DNA from 3 places in the Xanthomonas nasturtii genome. Region 3 is predicted to be linked to each of the others. Evidence: predicted binding sites of a transcription regulator. Region 3 holds the regulator's gene; each other region holds the start of a gene.
What was found. Region 3 encodes HrcA, which represses chaperone genes, less so after heat shock. Its sites were predicted from a motif close to TTNGCACTCNNNNNNNNNGAGTGCNAA; they were not measured.

Region 1: the regulator HrcA is predicted to act here: its motif matches at 3,727-3,753, upstream of rpoH (RNA polymerase sigma factor RpoH).
Region 2: the regulator HrcA is predicted to act here: its motif matches at 1,626-1,652, upstream of M3O59_RS02660 (co-chaperone GroES).

Annotation. Positions count from the first base shown of each region.
Region 1 covers NZ_CP142084.2:4,244,583-4,249,496, forward strand. Annotated here, with positions in the region: gene M3O59_RS18605 (NYN domain-containing protein) at 1-50, opposite strand, end outside; gene M3O59_RS18610 (hypothetical protein) at 47-613, opposite strand; gene M3O59_RS18615 (NAD(P)/FAD-dependent oxidoreductase) at 731-2,023, shown strand; gene M3O59_RS18620 (trimeric intracellular cation channel family protein) at 2,076-2,690, shown strand; gene rpoH (RNA polymerase sigma factor RpoH) at 2,841-3,716, opposite strand; gene ung (uracil-DNA glycosylase) at 3,915-4,640, opposite strand; gene M3O59_RS18635 (response regulator) at 4,637-4,914, opposite strand, start outside.
Region 2 covers NZ_CP142084.2:613,122-618,035, reverse strand. Annotated here, with positions in the region: gene groL (chaperonin GroEL) at 1-1,152, opposite strand, end outside; gene M3O59_RS02660 (co-chaperone GroES) at 1,279-1,575, opposite strand; gene M3O59_RS02655 (endonuclease) at 2,033-3,826, shown strand; gene cutA (divalent-cation tolerance protein CutA) at 4,319-4,651, shown strand; gene M3O59_RS02645 (protein-disulfide reductase DsbD family protein) at 4,657-4,914, shown strand, end outside.
Region 3 covers NZ_CP142084.2:1,729,775-1,734,688, forward strand. Annotated here, with positions in the region: gene M3O59_RS07570 (outer membrane protein assembly factor BamE) at 1-193, opposite strand, end outside; gene fur (ferric iron uptake transcriptional regulator) at 298-708, shown strand; gene recN (DNA repair protein RecN) at 892-2,556, opposite strand; gene hrcA (heat-inducible transcriptional repressor HrcA) at 2,694-3,725, shown strand; gene grpE (nucleotide exchange factor GrpE) at 3,825-4,343, shown strand; gene dnaK (molecular chaperone DnaK) at 4,485-4,914, shown strand, end outside.

The DNA of each region.
Region 1 (4,914 bases), 2.3 Mb from region 3:
GCGTCGATCAGCAGCGCGATCCGTTTGTCGGGATGATCGATCATGCTCATTGCTCCAGTGGCTCGACAGATTCGGCAGATTCGGTCTTGATGTCGGTGTCGGTGTCGGTGTCGGTGTCCATCTGACTCTCATCGAGGTCGTCCTCGGCCGGCAAGGTGTACTCGGTGCCATCGCGCAAGGTGAGCACGCCCGTGCTCAGGATCTCGCGTTCGGCGCCGGCACTGACCCAGCTGGCATGCACGCGCCCGCTGCCGCGGTCGCCTTCCACATTGAACACGAACTCATCGCCCCCCGGCGCCAGACCGGTGCGATACAGATCCACCCGCATGTCGCGGATTTGCCCGATATGTTCCTGCACCACGGCATCGGCCTGCAGCGCGCTGCGCGCCTGGTCGGCAAACAGCGACCAGCCGGTCGCCATCAGCCAGACCAGTGCACCGAGTACCAGCATCCCCCACAGCACCACACACGTCGCCACGCCAATCAACCCGATCGCGACACCGCTGAGTGGCTTTTTGACCATAGGCGCGAGCGCGGCCAGCGGCGCCACGGCTGGCGATGCACTGGGCGATACGGACGGCAACGGCGGCAGAGGGGGCGGGAGCGACGACATGCGGTGACCGGGGCGGGAGATGCGACATGATGCCGCAGGCGAGCCGCGCTCACGCGGCGTGTTCATTGCCGATGCGGCATGCTGTCGAGCCCGCGTCGCAATCCATCGGACTTTACGATGACCTCTTCCCCCTCCCTAGCTCCGCTGCATCTTGTTGTGGTTGGCGGCGGCTTCGCCGGCTTGTGGGCGACCCGCGCGCTCGACGACCCCAACATCCGCATCACCCTGATCGACCGTCAAAACCACCACCTGTTCCAGCCGCTGCTGTACCAGGTTGCCACCGCCGGCCTGTCGGCGCCGGACATCGCCGCGCCGCTGCGGCACATCCTGCGCGAGCAACGCAATGTCGAAGTACTGCTCGGCGATGTCACCGATATCGCGCCGGGCCGCCGCGAAGTGGTCCTGGCCGACGGCAACACGCTCGGCTACGACATGCTGCTGCTGGCCACCGGCGCCACCCATGCCTATTTCGGCAACGACCAGTGGGCCGAGCACGCGCCGGGCCTGAAAACGCTGTACGACGCGCTGGTGCTGCGGCGCAAATTGCTGCTGGCTTTCGAACGTGCAGAAGCCGAATCCGATCCCGCCGCACGTGCCGCCTGGCTGAGCTTTGCGGTGGTCGGCGGCGGTCCCACCGGCGTGGAACTGGCCGGCACCCTGGCCGAGATCGCCCGCCACACGCTCAAGAACGAGTTCCGCCATATCGACCCGCAGCAGGCGCGCGTGCGCCTGGTCGAAGCCGGCCCACGCGTGCTGCCCTCGTTTCCGGAGGATCTCACTTACAAGGCGCGCAAGCAGCTGGAGCGGCTGGGCGTGGAAGTGCACACCGGTACGCCGGTCACCCATATCGATGCGCTGGGCTATCAGCTCGGCGAGACCTTCGTGCCAGCGCGCACCGTGGTGTGGGCCGCAGGCGTGGCTGCCTCGCCGCTGGCGCGCACGCTGGGCGTGCCCCTGGATCGCGCCGGCCGCGTGCTGGTGGAGGCGGACCTGAGCGTGCCCGGCCACCCGGAAATCTTCGTCGGCGGCGACCTGGCGTCGGTGCAGCAGGGCGGTCGCGCGGTCCCAGGGGTAGCGCCGGCGGCCAAGCAGATGGGCAAGCACATCGCCAAGGCGATCCGCGCGCGTCAGCGCGGTCAGGCGACAGCCGCGTTCCGGTATCAGGACTTCGGCAACCTGGCCACGATCGGCCGCATGGCCGCCATCGTACATGTGGGCAAACTCAAGCTCTCCGGCATCGTCGCCTGGTGGTTCTGGCTGGCCGCGCACGTGTACTTCCTGATCGGCTTCCGCAACCGTTTCGTGGTGCTGGTGAACTGGGCGATGGCCTACTGGAGCTACCAGCGCGCCGCACGCATCATCTTCGGCGGCGCCACCGACGACCCGCCGCCCAACAGCAAGGACGGATGACAGCGCCACAGGCCGTGCGCGATGCTGTGCAGCCTGATTCAACGGCCTGATCGTGGCAACTGTCCTGTTCGTGCTGGATCTGCTCGGCACCTTCGTATTCGCCCTGAGCGGTGCGACCGTGGCAGTGCGCAACCGCCTGGATCTGTTCGGCGTGCTGGTGCTTTCCTGCGCGGCGGCAGTGTCCGGCGGCATCGTGCGCGATGTGCTGATCGGCGCCACCCCGCCGGCTGCGCTGGTGCAGCCGCAGTATTTGCTGGTCGCCTGCCTGGCCGGCGTTGCCGGGTTTTACTGGCACGCAGCGGTGGAGCGGCTGCGCAACCCGGTGCAGATTTTCGACGCGGCCGGGCTGGCGCTGTTTGCGGTCTACGGCACCAGCAAGGCGCTGGACTATCACCTCAGCCCGTTGAGCGCGACATTGCTGGGCATGCTCAGCGGCATCGGCGGCGGCATCGCGCGCGATCTGCTGGTCGCACGCACATCGGTGGTCTTGCAGGCCGAACTGTATGCCGTTGCCGCACTCGCCGGCGGCGGCCTGGTCGCGATCGGGCACGTGCTCGACCTACCGCAGGCCTGGTCATTGGCGACCGGCGCCGGCGTGTGTTTCGGCCTGCGCTTCATGGCCATCCGCTACGGCTGGCATCTGCCGGTGGCGCGCCTGCCGGAATAGCGCGCGCGGGCGCAGCGTGTGGTCGATCATCGGCGAACGAATACGATGAACACCCACGCATCTTCGGACTCGACGCAGCACCGGCCCCCCACATGCAAACGGCCCGGTAAACCGGGCCGTTTGTGCAACACCTGGGGCATGATCGAAGGATCAGGCCACGAACAGTGCCTTCATCTTCTTCAGCGCATTCGCCTCGATCTGGCGGATACGCTCGGCCGACACGCCGTACTCGTCGGCCAGCTCCTGCAACGTCACCTTGGACTCCGAATCCAGCCAGCGGCGCTTGACGATGTCGCGCGAGCGCGTATCCAGGCCGGCCATGCCTTCGCGCAGCAACTGCAGCTGATTGTCTTCGCTGTCGTGCCGCTCATACGCCTGCGACGGGTCTTCTTCGTTAGCGACCAGATAGCTCACCGGCGACGGCGGGCCGTGATCGTCGTCTTCGTCCGACGAGGCATCGAAGCCGATGTCGCGACCGGACAGACGCGACTCCATCTCCATCACTTCACGCTCGGAGACGTTCAGATCCTTGGCGACTGCCGTCACTTCGGAGGCATTGAGCCAGCCCAGGCGGGTCTTGGACTTGCGCAGGTTGAAGAACAGCTTGCGCTGAGCCTTGGTCGTGGCGACCTTGACGATGCGCCAGTTCTTCAAGATGAACTCGTGCATTTCGGCGCGGATCCAGTGCACTGCGAAGCTGACCAGGCGTACGCCCATTTCCGGGTCGAAGCGCTTGACCGCCTTCATCAGGCCGATATTGCCTTCCTGGATCAGGTCGCCCAGCGGCAAACCGTAGCCGTTGTAGCCGCGGGCCACGTGCACCACGAAGCGCAGGTGGGAATGGACCAGTTCGCGCGCGGCATCCAGATCCAGCTCGTCGCGGAAGCGGCGGGCCAGAGTCTGTTCCTCATCGACCGACAGCACCGGGATCTGGTGCACGGCACCGATGTAGGCGTCCAGCGAACCGAGCGCACTGGGAATCGGGAGATTGTTTGCCACAAGGGCAGTCGAGGTAGTCTGGTTCATAGGCACCATCTTAGCAGTCGAACTATTGGACTGCCGGGTACAGAAAGAGTTCCCAGCATTCCATTTATAGAACGTTCGGGCTTATTGCATAGCCGGTGTTCTACAACCCGGCACCCCGAATTCAGCCCTTACGCTATCACTCCGGCCCTGCGTAAACCGTGACAGATCGGGTGCGAAATGGGCTGTTGGCAACGCCGTTCAGCCGCCGGCCGAGGTGGTGTCCAGCGCGTTGCGCGGCGGCAGCGACCAGTCGATCGGGCCGATCCCGCGCCGCTGCAGATGTTCGTTGGTCTTGGAGAAATGCTGGCAGCCCAGAAAGCCGCGATGCGCCGATAACGGCGAAGGATGCGGCGCCTTGAACACCCGATGGCGCGCCTGGTCGATGACCTTGCCCTTGGACTGCGCGTAGCTGCCCCAGAGCAGGAACACCAGGCCTTCGCGCTCGCGGTTGAGGGTCTCCACCACATGGTCGGTGAAGCCTTCCCAACCCTTGTTCTGATGCGCGCCGGCAAGGCCCTGCTCCACCGTCAGCACCGCGTTGAGCAGCAGCACGCCCTGCCGCGCCCAGGGCATCAGATAGCCGTGATCCGGCCGCGCGATGCCCAGATCGTCCTGGATCTCTTTATAGATGTTGAGCAGCGACGGCGGCACCGGCACGCCCGGCAGCACCGAGAAGCACAGCCCATGCGCCTGGCCTTCGCCGTGATACGGGTCCTGGCCCAGGATCACCACCTTGACCTGATCGAACGGGGTGGCGTCGAAGGCGGCGAAGATCTGCGGGCCAGGCGGAAACACCCGCGCGCCGGCCGCCTTGCGCTGGCGCAGGAAAGCGGAAAGCTCCTGCATCTCCGGGCGCAGCAACCAATCGCCCACTTTTGCCTTCCACGACGGTTCCAGCTGGATACGTCCTTCCACCTCACTCATAGCGTGACAGCCTGATCCTCGAGGCGTGCCAGACGCAGTTGGAACAACACCTTGGTCACCAGCAAGCGCTCTTCGATCGGCTTTTGCACCAGATCGTTGGCGCCGGCGCGCAGCAGTTCGGACTGGTTGCGCGGATTGGTGTCGCCGGTCATCACCAGCACCGGCAGGCGGCGCTTGCCGTAGGCGAAATCGATGCGGATGCGCTCGACCACATCGCGCCCGTTGAGCTCGCCTTTTAGGGTCACATCGGTCAGTACCACGTCGATGCGACGCT
Region 2 (4,914 bases), 1.1 Mb from region 3:
CGAGGCGCCGACCTTGATCACTGCAACGCCACCGGCCAGCTTGGCCACGCGCTCCTGCAGCTTTTCGCGGTCGTAATCGGACGAGGTGTCTTCGATCTGGGTCTTGATCTGGCCGACGCGGGCTTCGATCGCGGCCGAGTCGCCGGCGCCATCGATGATCGTGGTGTTTTCCTTGGAAACCTGCACCTTCTTGGCGCGGCCCAGGTCCTTGATGGTGGCCTTCTCCAGCGCCAGGCCCACTTCTTCGGAGATCACGGTGCCGCCGGTCAGCACGGCCATGTCTTCCAGCATCGCCTTGCGACGGTCGCCGAAGCCCGGTGCCTTGACGGCCACGACCTTGACGATGCCGCGGATGGTGTTGACCACCAGGGTTGCCAGCGCTTCGCCTTCGACTTCTTCGGCCACGATCAGCAGCGGCTTGCCGGCCTTGGCCACGCCTTCCAGCACGGGCAGCAGGTCACGCACGTTGGAGATCTTCTTGTCGTGCAGCAGGATGAACGGGTCGTCCAGATCGGCCGACTGGCTCTGCTGGTTGTTGATGAAGTACGGGGAGAGGTAGCCGCGATCGAACTGCATGCCCTCGACCACGTCCAGCTCGTTTTCCAGGCCCGAGCCTTCTTCAACGGTGATCACGCCTTCCTTGCCGACCTTCTGCATCGCTTCGGCAATGATGTTGCCGATCGACTCGTCCGAGTTGGCCGAGATGGTGCCGACCTGGGCAATCGCCTTGTCGTCGGTGGTGGGCTTGGAGATGTTCTTCAGCTCGATGACGGCGGCCTTGACGGCCTGGTCGATACCGCGCTTGAGGTCCATCGGGTTCATGCCGGCGGCCACGGCCTTGGCGCCTTCGCGGATCAGGGCCTGGGCCAGCACGGTGGCGGTGGTGGTGCCGTCGCCGGCGTTGTCGTTGGTCTTGGAAGCGACTTCCTTGACCATCTGCGCGCCCATGTTCTCGAACTTGTCAGCCAGTTCGATTTCCTTGGCGACGGAGACGCCGTCCTTGGTGATGGTCGGCGCGCCGAAGCTCTTCTCGAGCACGACGTTGCGGCCCTTCGGGCCAAGGGTTGCCTTCACGGCATTGGCAAGCACGTTGACGCCACGAACCATACGGGTACGTGCGTCTTCACCGAAACGAATGTCTTTAGCAGCCATTGTCTGAAACTCCGGGATTTGAGATTGGGGATTGGGAATTCGCTAGAGCGGGTTCCGGGAGGGATGCGGGATCAGCTGCGCCAAGCGCACTGACCAATCCCGAATCTCGACTCCCGAATCCCGCCGTCAACGGCTTGAGCCGATGACGGCCAGAATGTCGTCTTCGCGCAGCACCTTGTACTCGATGCCTTCGGCCTTGTAGCTGCTGCCGGCGTACTGGCCGTAGATGACCTTGTCACCGACCTTGACCGCCGGCGCGCGCACGCTGCCGTTGTCCAGCGGCTTGCCGGGGCCGATGGCGACGACTTCACCCTTGGTGGACTTTTCCTTGGCGGAGTCCGGGATCACGATGCCGCCGGCGGAAACTTCGTCGGCTTCGATCGGCTTGACTACAACGCGGTCGTGAAGCGGCTTCATGCTCATAGAGAAAGACCCTCTTAAGTGTTTGATTGTTCTGGAAATTATCGGCGATGTTAGCACTCGCATATGACGACTGCCAGCACAGCGCGCGGAAAAAACCCGACTGAGCGGGTGCGGGCCAGAGATTGTGCTGCGCGGGCGGCTTTCAAGGGCTGGGCGCAAAAAATTTTTCGTCTGCGCGGTCTCATCCAGAGGCTAGGACAACTGCGGCGGCGGCCCGCAACGCGTCCTGCGCGTGCGCATCGGCAGCGGCGGCAGGGCCGATGCAGGCGCTCCTTGCCCGAAGCCACACCGCGCGAAGCAGCGCCGCCGCTGATCTCCCCGCAGCCTGCGCGTGCCCCATGCCGCGCAGGCCCAGGCGCGCATCCAGTCGCGCTCTAGAAATGGAACCAGGTTCCACCGTTTGTCATGCGCACGTTTTACAGTCGGGAGCGCATTCCCCGATCACAAGGAGCTGTCGATGAGGTTGCCGTCCCGTGCTGTGTCCCTGCGTTGCACCCTGCCCCTGGCCTGCGCGTTCGCGCTGAGCGCCACGGCCGCCAATGCGGCGGTCTTCATCAACGAGCTGCACTACGACGACGCAGGCGCCTCCGGCGACAGCGGCGAAGGCGTGGAAGTGGTGGCCACCGCCGGCGAATCGCTGAGCGGCTACCGCATCTATCTGTATAACGGCAGCGCCCCGAGCGCGGCCACGGTCTACGCCAACACCGCGGTGCCGGCCGGCAGCCCGGTCAGCTGCGGCAGCCAGGTGCGGCTGGCCACCGTGAGCTACGCCAGCAACGGCGTGCAGAACGGGCCCAACGACGGCGTGGCATTGGTCGACCCCAATGGCCAGTTGGTGCAGTTCCTCAGCTACGAAGGCGCCATCACCGGCGGCGGTGGCCCGGCGGCCGGGGTCACCAGCCAGAACCTGCCGGTCAGCGAGAGCAACAGCAGCGCGGTCGGCAGTTCGCTGCAACTCACCGGCACCGGCAGCGCGGAAGCGAACTTCAGCTGGGCCGGCTCGGCGGCGCAGACCTTTGGCGCCTGCAACCGCGGCCAGACCTTCAACGGCAGCGGCGGCGGTGGCGGCAGCACGGGCGCACCGACGATCACCAGCACCTTGCCGAACCAGGGCGCCACCGGCTTCCCGGCGGCCGGCGACCTGGCGGTGGGCTTCAGCGAAGCGGTGACGTTGAGCAGCGGCGCGTTCGCGCTGAGCTGCGCCCGTTCCGGCAACGTGGCACTGAGCTACGCAACCACGGGCACCCGTTTCACCCTGTCCACCAACACCGCCCTGGTCGGCGGCGAGCGCTGCACCCTGGCCATCACCGCCAGCGCCATCCGCGATGCCAGCGGCCTGAGCCCGGCCGCCAACCAGGCCATCGCCTTCACCGTGGCCACTGCCAGCGGCGGCGCCACCGGTTACTACTCGCGGGTCAACACCGCCAATGCCAGCCAGCTGCGCTGCTCGCTCAACGCCACCATCCGCGGCCACACGGTCTACCCGTACAGCGGCACCGGCACCAATACCTGGACCATCCTGGAGATGGCCGACGAGGACCCCAACAACAGCGGCCGCATCCTGGACGCCTACCGCAACCGCAGCTACGCCAAGGGTAGCGACCGGGCCGGGACCGGCAGCGGGCTGACCTACAACCGCGAGCACACCTGGCCCAACTCGCTGGGCTTCGGCAGCGCCACCGGCGACCGCGGCCTGCCGTATGCGCCCTACACCGACACCCACATGCTGTACCTGACCGACACCACCTTCAACGCCGACCGCGGCAACAAGCCCTATGCCACCTGCACCAGCAGCTGCGGCGAGCGCGTGACCGAGGTCAACGACGGCAGTGGCGGCGGCAGCGGGCGCTATCCGGGCAATTCCAACTGGGTGCGCACGCCCGACGGCAACGGCGGCACCTTCGAAGTGTGGGGCAAGCGCAAGGGCGACATGGCGCGTGCGGTGATGTACATGGCGATCCGCTACGAGGGCGGCACCGACGCGGCCACCGGGCAGTCCGAGCCGGACCTGGAGCTCACCGACGACCGCAGCAAGATCGTGCAGACCTTTGCCTCGCCGGCCTACATGGGCCTGCTGTCCACGCTGCTGGCCTGGCACCAGGCCGACCCGCCGGACGATGCCGAACGTGCCCGCAACCAGGTGATCTTCAGCTTCCAGGGCAACCGCAACCCGTTCGTGGATCACCCCGAATGGGCCACTACCGGTCTGTTCAATTCGGCCAGACCGGCCAGCTGCCAGCTGGCCAACTGAGCTGCGCCGGCCCGGCGCATGATGCGACGGGCCGGTAGAGTTGGGTCATGCGGGAAAAGACGTACGGGAACCGGTGGCGGCCAGGCGCCGGTGCCGACGGCGTGCTTCGCAGCAGACAGCACGCCCTCGATCGGATCCGATGCTGGTAACTAACGCCGGGCGTGGCAATGCGTAGCCTCCGCACCGACATGCGGAATTTCAACAACGCCTCGCCAACGACTGCTGCCTCCTCGCACGCGAGCGAAATAATCGTCGGGGCAGCCCGCGCAACGCACGCCGCAGACGTTGTCGGCCAGTCTTCGCAACCGAGCCCGCGTTCTTAGCCCTGGCATGGCCGGCGCAGTGCGGCACGCGCTACTTGCCGGCCCCAGGCCGCCGCTGCACGCAGGCACGGCCGCCCTGCCCTTCCGCACGGCGAAGGCAGCGAAGTTGCCACTGTTCCGGAACCGGCGGTCGATCCCCCGCAGGCAGGGGATTACACTGGCAGGTCGAATGAGCGCACCTTCTCTCCATTTGTTGTTCAGCACCTGCCCGGACGCCGACAGCGCCGACCGCATCGCGCACGCGTTGCTTGAAGAGCGGCTGGCGGCCTGCGTCACCCAGCTGCCTGGCGCGCAATCGCTGTACCGCTGGAGCGGCGCGATCGAGCGCAGCACCGAAGTGCAACTGCTGATCAAGACCTGGGACGACCGCCTGCCCGACGCTATCGCGCGGTTGCAGGCCTTGCATCCGTATGAACTGCCGGAAGCGGTCGCTGTCCAAGCCAGCGCCGGGCTGCCGGCATATCTCGATTGGGTCCGGGCCGAAACCCGCAAGGAATCCTGACGTCCATGAAGTCTCTGTCCCGCTGGATCGCCCGCTGCGCGTTGCTGGCCGCCCCCTTGTTCGCCGCGCCGCTGGCGTTACTGGCACCTGCCCCGGCGCAGGCGGCAGTGACCGAAGCCGACCTGCTGCCGGTGGACCAGGCCTTCGCACTGAGCGCCACCGCCGACAGCCGCGACCGCATCGCGTTGAGCTGGAAGATCGCGCCGGGCTATTACTTGTATCGCCACCGCATCAGCGTCAAATCCGGGCAGGGCTTTGCTGCC
Region 3 (4,914 bases):
GCTGGGCATGGAACGGGTCGGGGATCGAGGGGGTACCCAGCAACGCGCTGACCTGCTGCTTGCTCTGGCCTACCTGCAGTTGCTCCACGGCGTTCTGTTTGATCAGATTGCCCTGGTAGATCGGCTGCTTGTAGATGATGCCGCAGCCAGCGGTGGAAAGAACAACGGCGGCGACCAGCAGGAAATTGCGCATCGGGGAATAAGTGCTGAGGAAATCACGCCGATGATACACTCCTGCCGGTCGCCGCGACCCGTTTGATGGCAGCTGGCGCTAAATCGCCAATGAACGGAGAACATATGGAAACCCACGACCTGCGCAAAGTCGGGCTCAAGGTGACCCATCCGCGCATGCGGATCCTGGAATTGCTCGAGCAGAAGAGCAATCACCATCATCTCAGCGCAGAAGACATTTACCGGCAACTGCTCGACCACGGCGACGAAATCGGGCTGGCCACGGTGTACCGCGTGCTGACCCAGTTCGAGGCCGCCGGCCTGGTGCTCAAGCACAATTTCGAAGGCGGCCAGGCCGTCTACGAACTGGACCGCGGCGGTCACCACGACCATATGGTCGATGTGGACACCGGCCACGTCATCGAGTTCGAAAGCGAAGAGATCGAGGCGTTGCAACGCCAGATAGCCGCCAAGCACGGCTACGAGCTGGAAGAGCATTCGCTGGTGCTGTACGTGCGCAAGAAGCGTCTGCGCTGAGTACGCGCCACCGCGTGCGTTAGCGACAAGGCGGCTTCGGCCGCCTTGTGCGTTTGGAGAGCGCATTTGTGAAGGGGGGTGCCGGTCTATGCCCCCAGCCGCCCTTTGTGCAGCGTTGCGCAGATGCGCAAAGCAGTGGACGCACCTGCGCAACGCAGTGCGGTTTGGCGCCGCTCGCCCCGATCAGGCGCTCTGCAGCAGCTTGCGGGCGGCCGCGCGGGCCTCTTTGCTCACTTCCACGCCGCCCAGCATGCGCGCCAGTTCTTCCTGGCGGGCCTGCGGGCCGAGCAGTTCGACCGCGCTCTGGGTCATGCCGTCCACCGGCGCCTTGCTGACCCGGTAATGCGCGTGGCCCTTGGCCGCGACCTGCGGCAAGTGGGTAACGCACAACACTTGGCGTTCTTCGCCTAGTGCGCGCAGCTTCTGCCCGACGATGTCGGCCACCGCGCCGCCGATGCCCGAATCCACCTCGTCGAAGACCATGGTCGGCACGCTGTCCAGGCCGAGCGCGGCCACTTCGATCGCCAGCGAAATCCGCGACAGCTCGCCGCCGGAGGCGACCTTGCGCAGGGCGCGCGGCGGTTGGCCGGCGTTGGCGGCGACCAGGAACTCCACCCGTTCGGCGCCATTGGGGTCCGGCCGGGCACTGTCGTGCGGCTGCAGCTGGATCACGAACTGCCCGCCGCCCATGCCGAGCTCGCCGATCAGCGTGGTGGTGGCGGCCGACAGCGCCTCGGCGGCCGTGCTGCGGCTGTCGCTGAGCACGCCGGCGGCGCTGCGCCAGGCGGCAGTGGCGGTTTCGATGTGCTTGTCCAGCTGTTGCAGGCGCTCGTCCGCACCGCGCAGGCTCTCGACTTCGGCGCTCAGGTGGTCGCGGTGCGCGGCCAGTTCGTCCGGGGCAACGCGGTGTTTGCGCGCTAGGTCGTGCAGCCGGCCCAGGCGGCGTTCCATGGCTTCGAATTGGGCCGGGTCGGCCTCCAGGTCGTCGCGCACGCGGTCGAGCAGGGCCAGCGCTTCTTCGATCTGGATGACGGCGCTGTCCAGCAGCGCGTCCACTTCGCCCAGGCGTGGCTCGTGTTCGGCGACACGGGCGATATCGTGGCGGCTGTCCTGCAACAGGCCCAGGGCGCTGGCGCCGTCGTCGCCGTTGAGCTGTTGGGCCACGCTGTCGCAGGCGCCGATCAGCGCGGTGGCATGCGCCTGACGGCGGTGATTGACGTCCAATGCGGCGATCGCAGCCGGATCCAGATCCTCGCGTTCCAGTTCGCCAAGTTGATGCTCGAGAAAGCCAATCCGGTCGGAGACATCGCCTTGCGCCGACAATGCATCGCGCTCGTCCAACAGCGCCTGCCAGCGCTGGCTGGCCTGGCGCACCTGCTCGCGCTGGGCGCTGTTGCGGGCATAGGCGTCGAGCAGGGCGAGCTGGCTGTGGCGGGCCATCAGTGCCTGATGTTCGTGCTGGCCATGGATTTCGACCAGCCGTGAGGCCAGTTCCGCCAGCTGCGAAGAAGTGACCGGGCGGCCGTTGATCCAGGCGCGCGAGCCGCCGTCGGCACGGATGATGCGGCGCAGCTGGCATTGCGCTTCGTCGTCGAGTTCGTTGTCGGCCAGCCAGCTCAGGCCCGGGTGCTCGGCCGGTAGCTGGAATTCGGCCGACAGTTCGGCGCGGTCGGCACCGTGGCGGACCACACCGCTGTCGGCGCGCAGGCCGGACAAAAAGCCCAGCGCGTCCACCATCAGCGACTTGCCGGCGCCGGTTTCGCCCGACACCACGGTCATGCCCGGCCCGAATTCCAGTTCGGTGGCGCGAACAACGGCGAAATCCTTGATCGAGAGGTGTCTGAGCATGAGGTCGAGTGTGAACGCTTTGGGGAAGCTTAGGGTGGAAGGGGTCAACGGGGAATCGGACGCTTGCCATCCCCGGGGCCAGACATTATCTATGCCCAGTCTCACCGGATGATCCCATGCGCGCGCCCCAGTCACCCATGCTCGACCCCCGCGCCCGCCAGTTGCTGCGCACGCTGATTGCGCGCTACATCCGCGATGGCGAGCCGGTGGGCTCCAAGACGCTGGCCCAGCACGCGGGGCTGGATGTCAGCCCGGCCACCATTCGCAATATTCTCGCCGACCTGGAAGACGTCGGCCTGCTCAGCTCCCCGCATACCTCGGCCGGGCGCATTCCCACTGCGCATGGCTACCGCGTGTTCGTGGACAGCCTGGTGCAGATGCAGCCGCCCGGGGAGGAAGAGGTGCGCCGCCTGCGCGCCGAGCTTGCCAGCGGCAACGGCACCCAATCGCTGCTGGGCAGCGCCTCGCAGATGCTGTCGGCGATGAGCCACTTCGTCGGCGTGGTCAGCGCGCCGCGGCGCGAGCAGTTTGCGTTCCGGCATATCGATTTCGTGGCGCTGGACGCGCGCCGGGTGCTGGCGATCCTGGTGTTTGCCGACAACGAGGTGCAGAACCGGGTGATCGAGCCGCGCCGCGCCTATGAGCCGGCCGAGCTGGAACGGGTGGCCAATTATCTCAATGCGCAGTTCGCCGGACGCGCGCTGGCCGACATCCGCGCCTGCCTGCTGCGCGAGCTGCGCATGGCCAAGAACGAGATGGAGCAGCTGCTGGCGCATAGCGTGGACCTGGCCAACGAGGCGTTGGTGCCGGCCGATGCCGAGGACATGGTGATGGCCGGGCAGACCCGGCTGATGGGCGTGCAGGACCTGTCGGACCTGGACCGCTTGCGCGAGCTGTTCGAGGCCTTCGCCAGCAAGCGCGAGATCCTGCAGCTGCTCGAACGCACCATCCAGGCGCCGGGCGTGCGCATCTTCATCGGCGAGGAAACCGGCATGGTGTCGCTGGAAGACGTCTCGCTGGTTACCGCGCCGTATACCGCCAACGGCCAGGTGCTGGGCGTACTGGGGGTGATCGGGCCCAAACGCATGGCCTACGATAGGCTGATTCCGCTGGTGCAGACCGCCGCGCAGGTGCTGGGCGCGGCGATGGAACCGCCCGGTACGCGATAACCGGCATCGATCGGCGCGATCGTTTTGCTTGAAACGCGCGCGCGCGCCCACATACGGGGTGACGTTGGGGCGGGCGTTCCGCTTGCCCGGGAACTGCACATGAACCAAGACCACCCCGAATTCGACTCCGAAGACCTGTCCCAGAACCCACCCGAGACCGATCCGCTCAAGGCCGAGATCGAATCGCTGCGCAGCGAGATCGCGCTGGTCAAGGCCGATGCCCTGCGCGAGCGGGCCGATCTGGAAAACCAGCGCAAGCGCATCGCCCGCGATGTCGAGAACGCGCGCAAGTTCGCCAACGAGAAGCTGCTGGGCGAGCTGCTGCCGGTGTTCGACAGCCTGGACGCCGGCCTGAGTGCCGCCGGCACCGAGCCCAGCCCGCTGCGCGATGGCCTGGACATGACCTACAAGCAGTTGCTCAAGGTCGCGGCCGATAACGGCCTGACCCTGCTCGACCCGGTCGGCCAGCCGTTCAACCCGGACCAGCACCAGGCGATCAGCCAGGGCGAGGCCGAGGGCATCGCACCGGGCCACGTGGTGCAGGTGTTCCAGAAGGGCTACCTGCTCAACGAGCGCCTGCTGCGCCCGGCCCTGGTGGTCGTGGCCAAGCACGACTGAATCGCAGCGCCGGCTGAACTGCCAGGCGCAGGCGTGAAACACAGATGTGCGCCGGTGGCTTGAACACCTGCGCACCACCCCCACATCTCAGCCAGACCCGGCGTCGCCGGACACAGCTACAGAATCATCAGGAGCGTATCCATGGGCAAGATCATTGGTATTGACCTCGGCACCACGAACTCGTGCGTGTCGATCATGGACGGCGGCAAGGCCCGCGTCATCGAAAACTCCGAGGGCGACCGCACCACGCCTTCGATCGTCGCCTACACCAAGGATGGCGAAGTGCTGGTCGGTGCCTCGGCCAAGCGCCAGGCGGTGACCAACCCGAAGAACACCTTCTACGCGGTGAAGCGCCTGATCGGCCGCAAGTTCACCGACGCCGAAGTGCAGAAGGACATCTCGCACGTGCCGTACGGCATCCTGGCGCACGACAACGGCGATGCCTGGGTGCAGACCAGCGATGGCAAGCGCATGGCGCCGCAGGAAATCTCCGCGCGCGTGCTGGAGAAGATGAAGAAGACCGCCGAAGACTTCCTCGGCGAGAAGGTCACCGAAGCGGTGATCACCGTGC